3 regions of the Pseudoduganella aquatica genome follow, and region 2 is predicted to be linked to each of the others. Evidence: predicted binding sites of a transcription regulator. Region 2 holds the regulator's gene; each other region holds the start of a gene.

Region 1 (3,270 bases), 2.5 Mb from region 2:
CCAGCGCAGCCGACATGCGGCTGATCGGCGTGGCCACCCACCTGGCCGGCATCGCCATCGCCCGCACCCGCCACGAGGACGAACTGCGCCTCCACCGCACCCAGCTGGAAACCCTGGTGGCCGAGCGCACGGCGGAACTGCGCAAGGCCAAGGACCGCGCCGAACAGGTCAACGACGAACTCGCCACGGCCTTGAGCAACCTCAGCATGACGCAGGACGAACTGGTGCGGCGCGAAAAGCTGGCCGCGCTGGGCGCCCTGGTGGCGGGCGTGGCGCACGAACTGAACACGCCCATCGGCAACGGCCTGATGGCCGCCAGCAGCATGGCCGAGCGCACCCAGGCGCTGCGCGCCGCCTTCGCCAAAGGCGCCCGCCAGTCCGACCTGGGACAGGGCCAGCTGGACGCCTATCTGGACGAGGTGGCGCAGGCCGACGAGATCGTGGTGCGCAACCTGAAGCGCGCCGCCTCGCTGCTGCACAGCTTCCGCGCCATCGCGCTTGACCAGGACAGCAGCCAGCGCAGCCGCTTCAAGCTCGAACCCCTCGTGGCCGGGCTGATTCCGCCGCTGCTGGCCACGGTCAAGAACTTGGCGATCGAGGTGGAGCTGAACATCCCCGCCCACCTGGAGCTGGACAGCTATCCCGGCCAGCTGAGCCAGGTGCTGCTGGCCCTGCTCGAGAACAGCGCGGTGCACGGCTTTGCGGGCCGCAGCGGCGGCCATGTGCGCATCAGCGCCAGCCTGAACCGCACCGGCAGCATCGAGCTGGTCTACGCAGACGACGGCAACGGCATCGCCTCCGAGCACCTGGGCCATATCTACGACCCCTTCTTCACCACGCGGCGCGGCGCCGGCGGCTCCGGCCTGGGGCTCTACATCGCGCACAACATCGTCACCAGCGTGCTCGGCGGGCGCATCAACGCCGCCAGCCAGCCCGGCCAAGGCGCCACCTTCGTCCTGTTGCTGCCGCCGGCGGCGCCGCTATAATCGGAGCCATGAAGAAGCTGACCGCCTCCCTGCTGCTGCTGTGCTGCACCGCCCTGGACGCCGCGCCCGCCCCGTTTTACTGGTGGGTGAGCAAGGTGGACGGCGCGCGCGTGTGCGCCCAAGGCCCGCTGGGCCAGGGCTGGGAGCGGGGGGCGCACGCTTACAAAGATAGCCGTTGCGAAAAATTAGCGTTTGCCAAATAATGGGGCCATAACAAGACGCTTTGTTGCAGGCCGGTATGCCGTAGTTCTATTCCAATAACCGAGGAGAACGAATGTTTACGAGTCCAGAGCAGTTCGCAGCCACCACCAAGGCCCTGTTTGAGTTTCAGCTTGAAACCTTCAATACGCTGACCAGCAAAGCCGTGCAAGGCGTGGAGCAAGTGGTGGCGCTGAATATGGCCACCGCCAAGAGCACCGTCGAGGAACAGCTGGCCGCCGGCAAGGAGCTGAGCCTGGCGCGCGATCCCAAGGCCGTCATGGCCGTGGCCGCAGCCAAAGTCCAGCCCGGCATGACCAATGCCGCCGCCTACAACGAGCAGCTGGGCGGCATCATTGCCGAAATCCGCGAGGAATTCACCCGCGCCGCCGACGCCCATATGACCGAAGCCAAAAGCACGCTGAGCGCGCTGATCTACGACGTGACCAAGAACGTGCGCCCCGGTTCCGAGAATGCGGTGCAGATCGTCAAGCAAGCCATCGACAACGCCTTCGCCGGCTACGAGCAGGTAACCAACGCCACCCGCCAGGCCGTGGCCAATGTGGAAGCGCAGGTCGCCAAGGCGGCGGCAACCGTCCAGCCAGGCAAAAAATAAGCCGCAAGGCTGTCCAACACGGGCCGGGAGCGCCGCACCGGTTGCTCCCGGCCCGCTAACGCGATACACTGTATGAACATACAGTTGGCAGCGCGTTGCAATGATCAGAGTTCTGGAAAACGAGTTTTATTACCTGGATAACTTCCACCAGGTTCTGCAGTGGATAGGCGAGCGCTACGACGACTTGCTCACTGCCGAGGAACGCGCTTTCCTCTCCCACTTCCCCGCCCTGCCCCGCGCCTCGCGCGCGCTGTTCGTGCGCATGGTCATGCGCAAAGGCGAACTGTTCCGCGCCAGCAAGCTGGTCTACGCCGAAATCGGCTGCGCGCACGAGGCGGCGCGGCCGCTGGCCGAGCTGGGCTGGATAGACGCCGACCCGGTGCTTACCCTGGAGCAGCTGTTCGCCCTGCTGCAAAAGCCCGAAATTGCGCGCGTGTTCCAGCTGGCCGGACATGAGAAAAACGCGCGCAAGCCCGAACAGCTGGCCGCACTGCGCGAGCGCCACGAGGGCGCGCACCGCTTCTCGGCCTGGTGCGGCCAGGCTTTCGACCATGTCTACCAGGTGCTGGCGCAGCCGCTGTGCGACCGCCTGCGCCTTATCTTCTTCGGCAACTACCACCAGGACTGGTCGGAATTCGTGCTGTCCGACCTGGGCGTGTACAAATACGAAAAGGTGGAGTTCTCGCCCTCCGCGCGCGGCTTCCGCAGCCGGCGCGACATCGACGACTACCTGGCCCTGCACCACTGCCGCGAACGCTTTACCGAAGGCGAAGATCCGCAGGAGGTGCTGCGCGCGCTGCCGCCCGCCATCGCCGGCAATGAATGGCTCAACAGCCGGCGCGACAAGCTGCTGTTCCAGATGGCGCAGCACTTGGAAAAACAGCAGGACTGGAACGGCGCGCACGGCATCTACGCGGCCTGCGCCTATCCGGGCGCACGGGCGCGCGCCATCCGCGTGCTGGAGAAAAGCGAGCAGGCCGGCGCCGCGCACGCGCTGCTGCTGCAAGCGCTGGCGCAGCCCGAGAGCGAGCACGAACGCCAGCAACTGCTGCGCATGCTGCCGCGCCTGCGCCGCAAGCTGGGCCATCCCAAGCCGCCCGCCGCCCAGCCCGCGCCCGTGGTGCGGCTGGACCTGACGCTGCCCATGCCCGAGGGGGAATGGTGGGTGGAAGGCGTGGTGCGCGACCACCTGGCGCGCGAGGAAGCGCCGGTGTACTACGTGGAAAACGCGCTGATCAACTCCCTGTTCGGGCTGCTGTGCTGGGACGCCATCTTCACCAGCATTCCCGGCGCCTTCTTCCATCCCTTCCACCATGGCCCGGCCGACCTGCACAGCGCCGACTTCCAGCGCCGCCGCGCGGCGCAGTTCGCCGCCTGCCTGGGCCAGCTGGACGACGGCGGCTACCAGGACACAATACGGCGCAACCTGCTTGCCAAGGACGGCATCCAGTCGCCCTTCGTCTACTGGGG
Region 2 (3,270 bases):
GGTGGCGGGGCAGGGCGTGGCGGTTGATTTCGTGGATGCGACCGACGTGGACTATGTGGCTGCGGCCATTCAGCCGAACACCCGCATCGTCTTCGTCGAGACCATCGCCAATCCGCGCACGCAGGTGGCGGACCTGAAGCGCATCGGCGAGCTGTGCAAGGAGCGCGGCATCCTCTACATCGTGGACAACACCATGACCACGCCCTACCTGTTCCAGCCGAAGACGGTGGGCGCGGGCCTGGTGATCAATGCGCTGACCAAGTCGATCGGCGGCCACGGCAACGCGCTGGGCGGCAGCCTGACCGACACCGGCGCCTACGACTGGACGCAGTTCCCGAATATTTTCGAGAACTACAAGAAGGCGGCGCCGGCGCAGTGGGGCATCACGCAGATCCGCGCCAAGGGCTTGCGCGACTTCGGCGCCTCGCTGGGACCGGAAGCGGCGCACCACATCGCCGTGGGCGCGGAGACGCTGGCGCTGCGCATGGAGCGCACCTGCGCCAACGCCAAGGCGCTGGCCGAGTTGCTGGAAGCGGACGAGCGCGTGGCGGCGGTGTACTACCCGGGTCTTCAGTCGCACCCGCAGTACGCCATTGCCTCGGCACTGTTCCGCGCGCACGGTTCGCTGCTGAGCTTTGAGCTGAAGGACGGCATCGACTGCTTCGATTTCCTGAACCGACTGAGGCTGGCGATTCCGGCCTCCAACCTGGGCGATACGCGCACGCTGATCATTCCGGTGGCGCACACCATTTTCTACGAGATGGGTGCGGAACGCCGCGCGTCGATGGGCATCGCGGAGTCGCTGATACGCGTGTCCGTCGGCATCGAGGATACGGCCGATTTGCTGGAAGATTTCAGCTGCGCGCTGGAGGCCTGCTAAGGCGGCGGGTTACGGTGCTGCGCACCTAGCCCGCCCTACGTTGCGGGGCTGGACTGGTAGGACGGGTTAGGCGGAACGCCGTAACCCGCCATGCTTACCAGGGCTGCGCGCCTTCCATCTGATAAGGATGGCGCCAGCCGGGCAGGGCCGCGATGCGGTCCAGCCAGGCCTGTACGCGCGGCGGGTAGTTCACATTGGCCTGTTCGGGCCAGTACAAATAACCGCAGATGGAAAAGTCCGCCATGCTGACGCTGTCATCGAGCAGGAAGGCGCGGCCGTCGGCCAGTTCATTGTCCAGGCGCTCGATGTCCGCGTTGAAACGGTTGCGGAACCAGGGCAGCACGGTGCCTGCGTAAGCCTCGGGATCGAACTTCTGGCCGTAGCGCAGGTGCGCCATGGAGAAACCGATGCGGTTCGCTTCCCAGAACAGCCACTCGCGCACGCGCTCCAGGCGCTGCTGCGTTTCACCGCCGTAGGCTTTCAGATGTTCCGCCAGGTGCAGCAGGATGGCGTTGGACTGCACATAGGCGCGGTCCCCATGCACCAGCAGCGGCACCTCGCCATATTTGGCCAGGCTGCGGAAAGGCTCGGGGCGCGCGGCGCGCTCCAGGCGCAGATCGATTTCCTCGTACTCATGCGGCACGCCGGCCACTTCCATGGCCAGCTTGACCTTGTAGCTGTGGCCGGACTCGCAATTGCCGTAAAGCTTGAAGCTCGCCATGCTGCCGTCCGCCGGTTAATGCCAGCTGCGGAGCAGGCCGACCGCCAGGCCTTCCAGTGCGAACTCCTCCGCTTCCGGATCAACGGTGATCACTTTGAAATCCGGGTTTTCAGGGAACAGTTCGACGGTCGAACCGGTCTTCTTGTAGCGCTTGACCGTGACTTCGTTGCCGATGCGGGCCACCACGATCTGGCCGTTCTTGGCGCTGTCCACCTTTTTGACGGCCAGCAGGTCGCCGTCCATGATGCCGATGTCGCGCATCGACTCGCCGCGCACTTTCAGCAGGTAGTCGGGCTTGGCTGAGAACAGGGAAGGGTCTACGCTGTAGCTGGTTTCCAGGTTTTCCTGGGCCAGGATGGGCGAGCCGGCGGCCACGCGGCCGATCAGCGGCAGCGACATCATATTGGATGCGGCGGCAGCGGCGGCGTGCGCCAGTTTGGTGGCGGCCGATTCGGCGTGCGCACCCAGCAGGCGAATGCCGCGCGAGGTGCCGGCGGCGATCTCGATGGCGCCCTTGCGCGCCAGGGCCTGCAGGTGTTCCTCGGCGGCGTTGGCCGATTTGAAGCCCAGCTCGTTGGCGATTTCGGCGCGGGTGGGAGGGAAGCCGGTATTGTCGATGGCATCCTTGATCAGATTGAGAATTTGTTCCTGGCGTGCGGTGAGCTTGATCATGGTGCGTTAGCTCTGAGAGCTGTGGATATAGACAGACTGTATTTTTGTACAGTGCGCGAGCTAATGCAAGGGATTTTGTTGATATGTGCGAAATATTTTCATGCAATCGGCCCGATGACCTCCTCCAGCGAGCCTGCCTGCAGTATTTTGTCTTCCCAAGTATTCAATTCTTCCGGTTTGGCGTGGGAGATGCGCAGTTCGGCACTGGCGGAAAGTGGCCCGAAACGCAGCTGCAGCAGCTTGCGCACCACGGCGCGCCGGCCTTCCTCGCGGCCTTCCTCCCGACCCTCCTGCAAACCCACCTCCCGACCCTCCTGCAAACCCACCTCCCGGCCTTCCTGCAAACCCACTTCTCTGCCTTCCTCCAAGCCTTCTTTGCGGGCCCGGTCTTTGGCCATGCGTATCATAAGGTTCTCGAACGGCATTTCCTTGCTCCTGTTGAGTTCGTCAATCCGCACGGCCAGCTGGTCTTGCAAGTCGCCGGGGATCTTCATCATCCAGTCTAGTACATTGAAAAGATCGAGTATGCGTTGCGGGTCCCAATGCCGCGCATACATTAATGAGGTCAGCATTGCCTTGGATTCGAAGCGTTTCCTGGGCTCGTGGCGGGTGCGCAGCGTCATCAGGTGGGCGGCGGTCAGCAGGGCGAAAGCGTTGTTGCTGGCCAGTAGCCGGTCCAGATGCGGCCAGAAGTCCAGCAATTTGACTGTGGGGAAATATATGGCGGCTTCGCAGCCGAACAGTTCGCATTGGAAGCAGTCCGGCCGCCAAGAGGGGGACGGGTCGGCCAGTACCACCAGCGTCGCGATCGGGCAGCGGAAACGGTCGTAGAGGCGGTAGTAGTAGGTAAAGATGCGTTCGGCGAAGTCTTTTTCCCTGGCGCGCTGGATCGCCAGGTGCAGGTAGAGCAGCCTGGCATCGCCGTCCTTGCCGGTGACGCGCACCAGTTTGTCTATCCTGCGCTTGCCGAGCCTGGCGTCGCGCACCACCTGGGCCA
Region 3 (3,270 bases), 100 kb from region 2:
GCACGGCAGCGAGGATGCAAATCAGCGGATGGATGCCGCTGCGTATGCCCAGCCCGGCCAAAGCAAGTAGCGCAATGGCGCCTACCGCCGCCGTATAACCGCTGACCGAGGAAAACGCCGTTTCGCGGCGGATATGTGCTGCATTCATGCTGGACTCCCTCTTGGTTGTGACATCAAAGTGATATCACTTTAGGATCACTTCGAGTTGGAGTCAAGAAATTTATCAAAAAAATATTAGGGCAGGAAGCCACAGCCTGCCGTGCTTGCTGCGTTCCATCCAGGGAGACGCATGTTGTCTACAGGAAAAAGGCTGCGGCGGCTACGGCGGTGGGCGGCAGGGCGCCCAGCAGCAGGCCGAGTGCGCCGATGGACTCGTCCTGGAAGCCGCGCCGCAGCAGCGACACGCCGGCCGGGTTGGGCGCGTTGGCGATCACCGTCAGGCCGCCGCCGGCCACCGCGCCGGCCACCAGCATGTATTGCGCTTGCGGCGCCATGCCTTCGATCAGCGAGCCGAGGTAGGTGAGGGCTGCGTTGTCGGTGATGGCGGTCAGGCCCAGCGCGCCGAAGAACAGCGCCACCGGCGCCAGGCTGGAGACGATGGGCTGCAGCCACCATTGCTGCATGCCGCCCAGCACCACCAGCCCGGCCAGGAAGAAGCCCACCAGCAGGCCCTCCTTCAGGATCAGCGGCTGCTGGTAGCGCTGGTAGGCTTGCGTGAAGCCCAGGAACAGCAGGAACAGGCCGAGGAACATCACCGGATGGTGCGCCAGCAGCACCACGGCCGCCAGGAAGGCCAGGTGGATCAGCGACACCAGCAGCGGCACCTGCACGGGGCCGCCCTCGGCCGGCGCGCCTTCCGCAGGCTGTAAATGGCGTTTGAGCATGAAGCAGACGGCGGTGGCGTTGGCCAGCACCGCCAGCGTGGCTTTCCAGCCGAACTGGCTGGCCATGAAGGCGCTGTCCCAGCCCCAGGTGGCGGCCACCATCAGCACCGGCGGCGCGGCGTAGGAGGTGAGCGTGCCGCCTATGGAGACGTTGACGAACAGTACGCCCAGCGCCGCGTACTTCAGCCGCTCGGGCATGCCGGCGCGGAAGACCAGCGGCGCCAGCGTCAGCGCAGCCAAGGTCATGGCGGCCGGTTCGGTGATCAGCGAGCCGGCCAGCGGCACCAGCGCCAGGCCCAGCCAGGCCAGCGCAAGTTCCGTGCGCATGGGCGCCAGCCGCGCCAGCGCCTGCAAGGCGCGCTGCACCGCGTTCAGCACCGGCCATGAGGCGGCCACCACCATCACCACGAACACGAACAGCGGCTCGGTGTACTGGCGCGATTCGGCGTAGGCGATGGCGTTCTGGCCGCCTGCCGCAAGGGCAATGGCCACGATCAGGATGGCGGCCCAGAAGCCGAACACCACTTCCACTTCGCCCAGCAGGTGCAGCAGCCCCGCGTGGCGCGGGTGGCGGTGGGCCAGCTTTTCGAAGGATTTGGCGGCGAAGGTGTGCACCAGCGCCAGTCCGAACAGGATGGCGCCGATGAGCTCGATGGTGGTCATAAATGTCCATAAAGAATGGTGGCAATGGCCATCTTACAGCATGCGCAAGCTTTCTCCTGGGCACATACCGCAAGTAGTCCTTGCTAAAACCGGGAGTAAATAGTACTGTGTATATGTACAGTATTTTGCATTGAGCGCCATGTCCAACTCCACCGCAGCCGCCGTTATCGCCGCGCCCGAAAGCCTGCATCCGTCCCTGTGGCTGGCTTCGCAGCTGGCGCACGCGGCCACGCGCTGCATGGACACCGGCTACGCGGCGCTGTCGGCGCAGCTGCCGGGTGGCGGCTGGCCGCAAGGCACGCTTACCGAGCTGATGCTGCAGCAAGCGGGCATAGGCGAAATCCGGCTGCTGCGGCCGGCATTGGCGGCGGCCGCGCAACGGCCGGTGGTGCTGCTGGCGCCGCCGCAAATTCCGCAGGGGCTGGCGCTGGCCGCGCTGGGCCTGCCCCCGGAACAGATGGTATGGATACGCGGCACCGGCAAAAGCGGGGACGCGCTGTGGGCGGCCGAACAGGTGCTGCGCAGCGGCTGCTGCGGCGCGCTGCTGCTGTGGCAGCAGCAAATGCGCAGCGAAAGCTTGCGCCGGCTGCATCTGGCGGCGCAAAGCGGCGATACGCTGTTTTTCCTGATGCGTCCGCTGGCGGCGGCGCAGGACGCCTCGCCCGCGCCGCTGCGGCTGGCGCTGCGCCCGGCTCCGGGCGGCATCAGCATCGACTTTATAAAACGCCGGGGACCGCAGCGCGACGCGCCGCTCTTCCTGCCCTTGCCTCCTTCTTTGTTGCAGCGTCATGCGTTTATGGATAAGCCTCTACCTGCCACGGTTACCGCTCGAAGTCTTCTGCCCCAGCTGGTCGGAGGATAAGGGCAGCGTGGTGCTGGAGCAGGACGGCGTGCTGGCGGTGTCGCCGCATGCCCATGCCGCCGGTGTGCGGGTGGGCATGCGGCGCGGCGGCGCGCTGCTGATGGCGCCGGAGGCGCAGTTGCACGAGCGCGCGCCGCTGCGCGAGCGGGAGGCGGCGCACGCGGTGGCGATGGCGCTGCTGCGCTACACGCCGCAGGTGGCGGAGGCCGAGGAGGCCACGCTGCTGATGGATGTGGGCGCCAGCCTGCGCCTGTTCGGCGGCGTGCGCAAGCTGTGCGCGCTGGTGCGCGCCAGCATGCGGGCGCTGGGTTTCACCGCCGTGCTGGGCGCCGCGCCCACCGCGCGCGGCGCCTGGCTGCTGGCGCGCAGCGGGGGCGGACGTTCTTTAACAATCGAGAGCATGGCGCGGCGGCTGGCGCCGCTGCCCAGCAGCTTGCCGCCGCCGGCGCGGCCCTTCCTGAACTGGTTCGAGGGCATGGGCTGTCTTACGCTGGCGGACCTGCGGCGTTTGCCCCGGCCCGGCTTGCAGCGCCGCTGCGGGCGCGCCTTGCTGGACCTGCTGGACGAGGCGCACGGCGAGGCGCCCGAGCTGCATGTGTGGATAGAGGCGCCGCCCACTTTCAGCGCGAAGCTGGAATTGTTCGACCGCGTCGAACATGCGGACGCGCTGCTGCACGGGGCGCAGCGCCTGCTGCAGCAGATGGTGGGTTGGCTGTGCGCGCGCCAGTTCGCGGTCGAGCGCGTGAGGCTGCTGCTCGAGCATGAGCGGGGCAAGGTGGCGCGCGCGCCGACGGCGATCGACATCGCGCTGGGCGAGCCGGTATGGCGCGATGACCATTTGCTGCGCCTGCTTAAGGAGCG

The links. Region 2 encodes LexA, which represses DNA repair genes until DNA is damaged. Its sites were predicted from a motif close to ACTGTATNNNNATACAGT; they were not measured.
Region 1: the regulator LexA is predicted to act here: its motif matches at 1,868-1,885, upstream of KT882_RS12760 (VRR-NUC domain-containing protein).
Region 3: the regulator LexA is predicted to act here: its motif matches at 1,652-1,669, upstream of imuA (translesion DNA synthesis-associated protein ImuA).

What each region holds. Positions count from the first base shown of each region.
Region 1 is NZ_CP086370.1:2,875,844-2,879,113, reverse strand. It holds gene KT882_RS12775 (hybrid sensor histidine kinase/response regulator) at 1-986, shown strand, start outside; gene KT882_RS12770 (hypothetical protein) at 995-1,189, shown strand; gene KT882_RS12765 (phasin family protein) at 1,261-1,800, shown strand; gene KT882_RS12760 (VRR-NUC domain-containing protein) at 1,901-3,270, shown strand, end outside.
Region 2 is NZ_CP086370.1:5,415,837-5,419,106, reverse strand. It holds gene KT882_RS24200 (cystathionine gamma-synthase family protein) at 1-880, shown strand, start outside; gene KT882_RS24195 (glutathione S-transferase family protein) at 975-1,601, opposite strand; gene lexA (transcriptional repressor LexA) at 1,617-2,273, opposite strand; gene KT882_RS24185 (RpnC/YadD family protein) at 2,372-3,270, opposite strand, start outside.
Region 3 is NZ_CP086370.1:5,516,363-5,519,632, reverse strand. It holds gene KT882_RS24645 (SPFH domain-containing protein) at 1-148, opposite strand, end outside; gene KT882_RS24640 (putative Na+/H+ antiporter) at 297-1,547, opposite strand; gene imuA (translesion DNA synthesis-associated protein ImuA) at 1,687-2,409, shown strand; gene KT882_RS24630 (Y-family DNA polymerase) at 2,336-3,270, shown strand, end outside.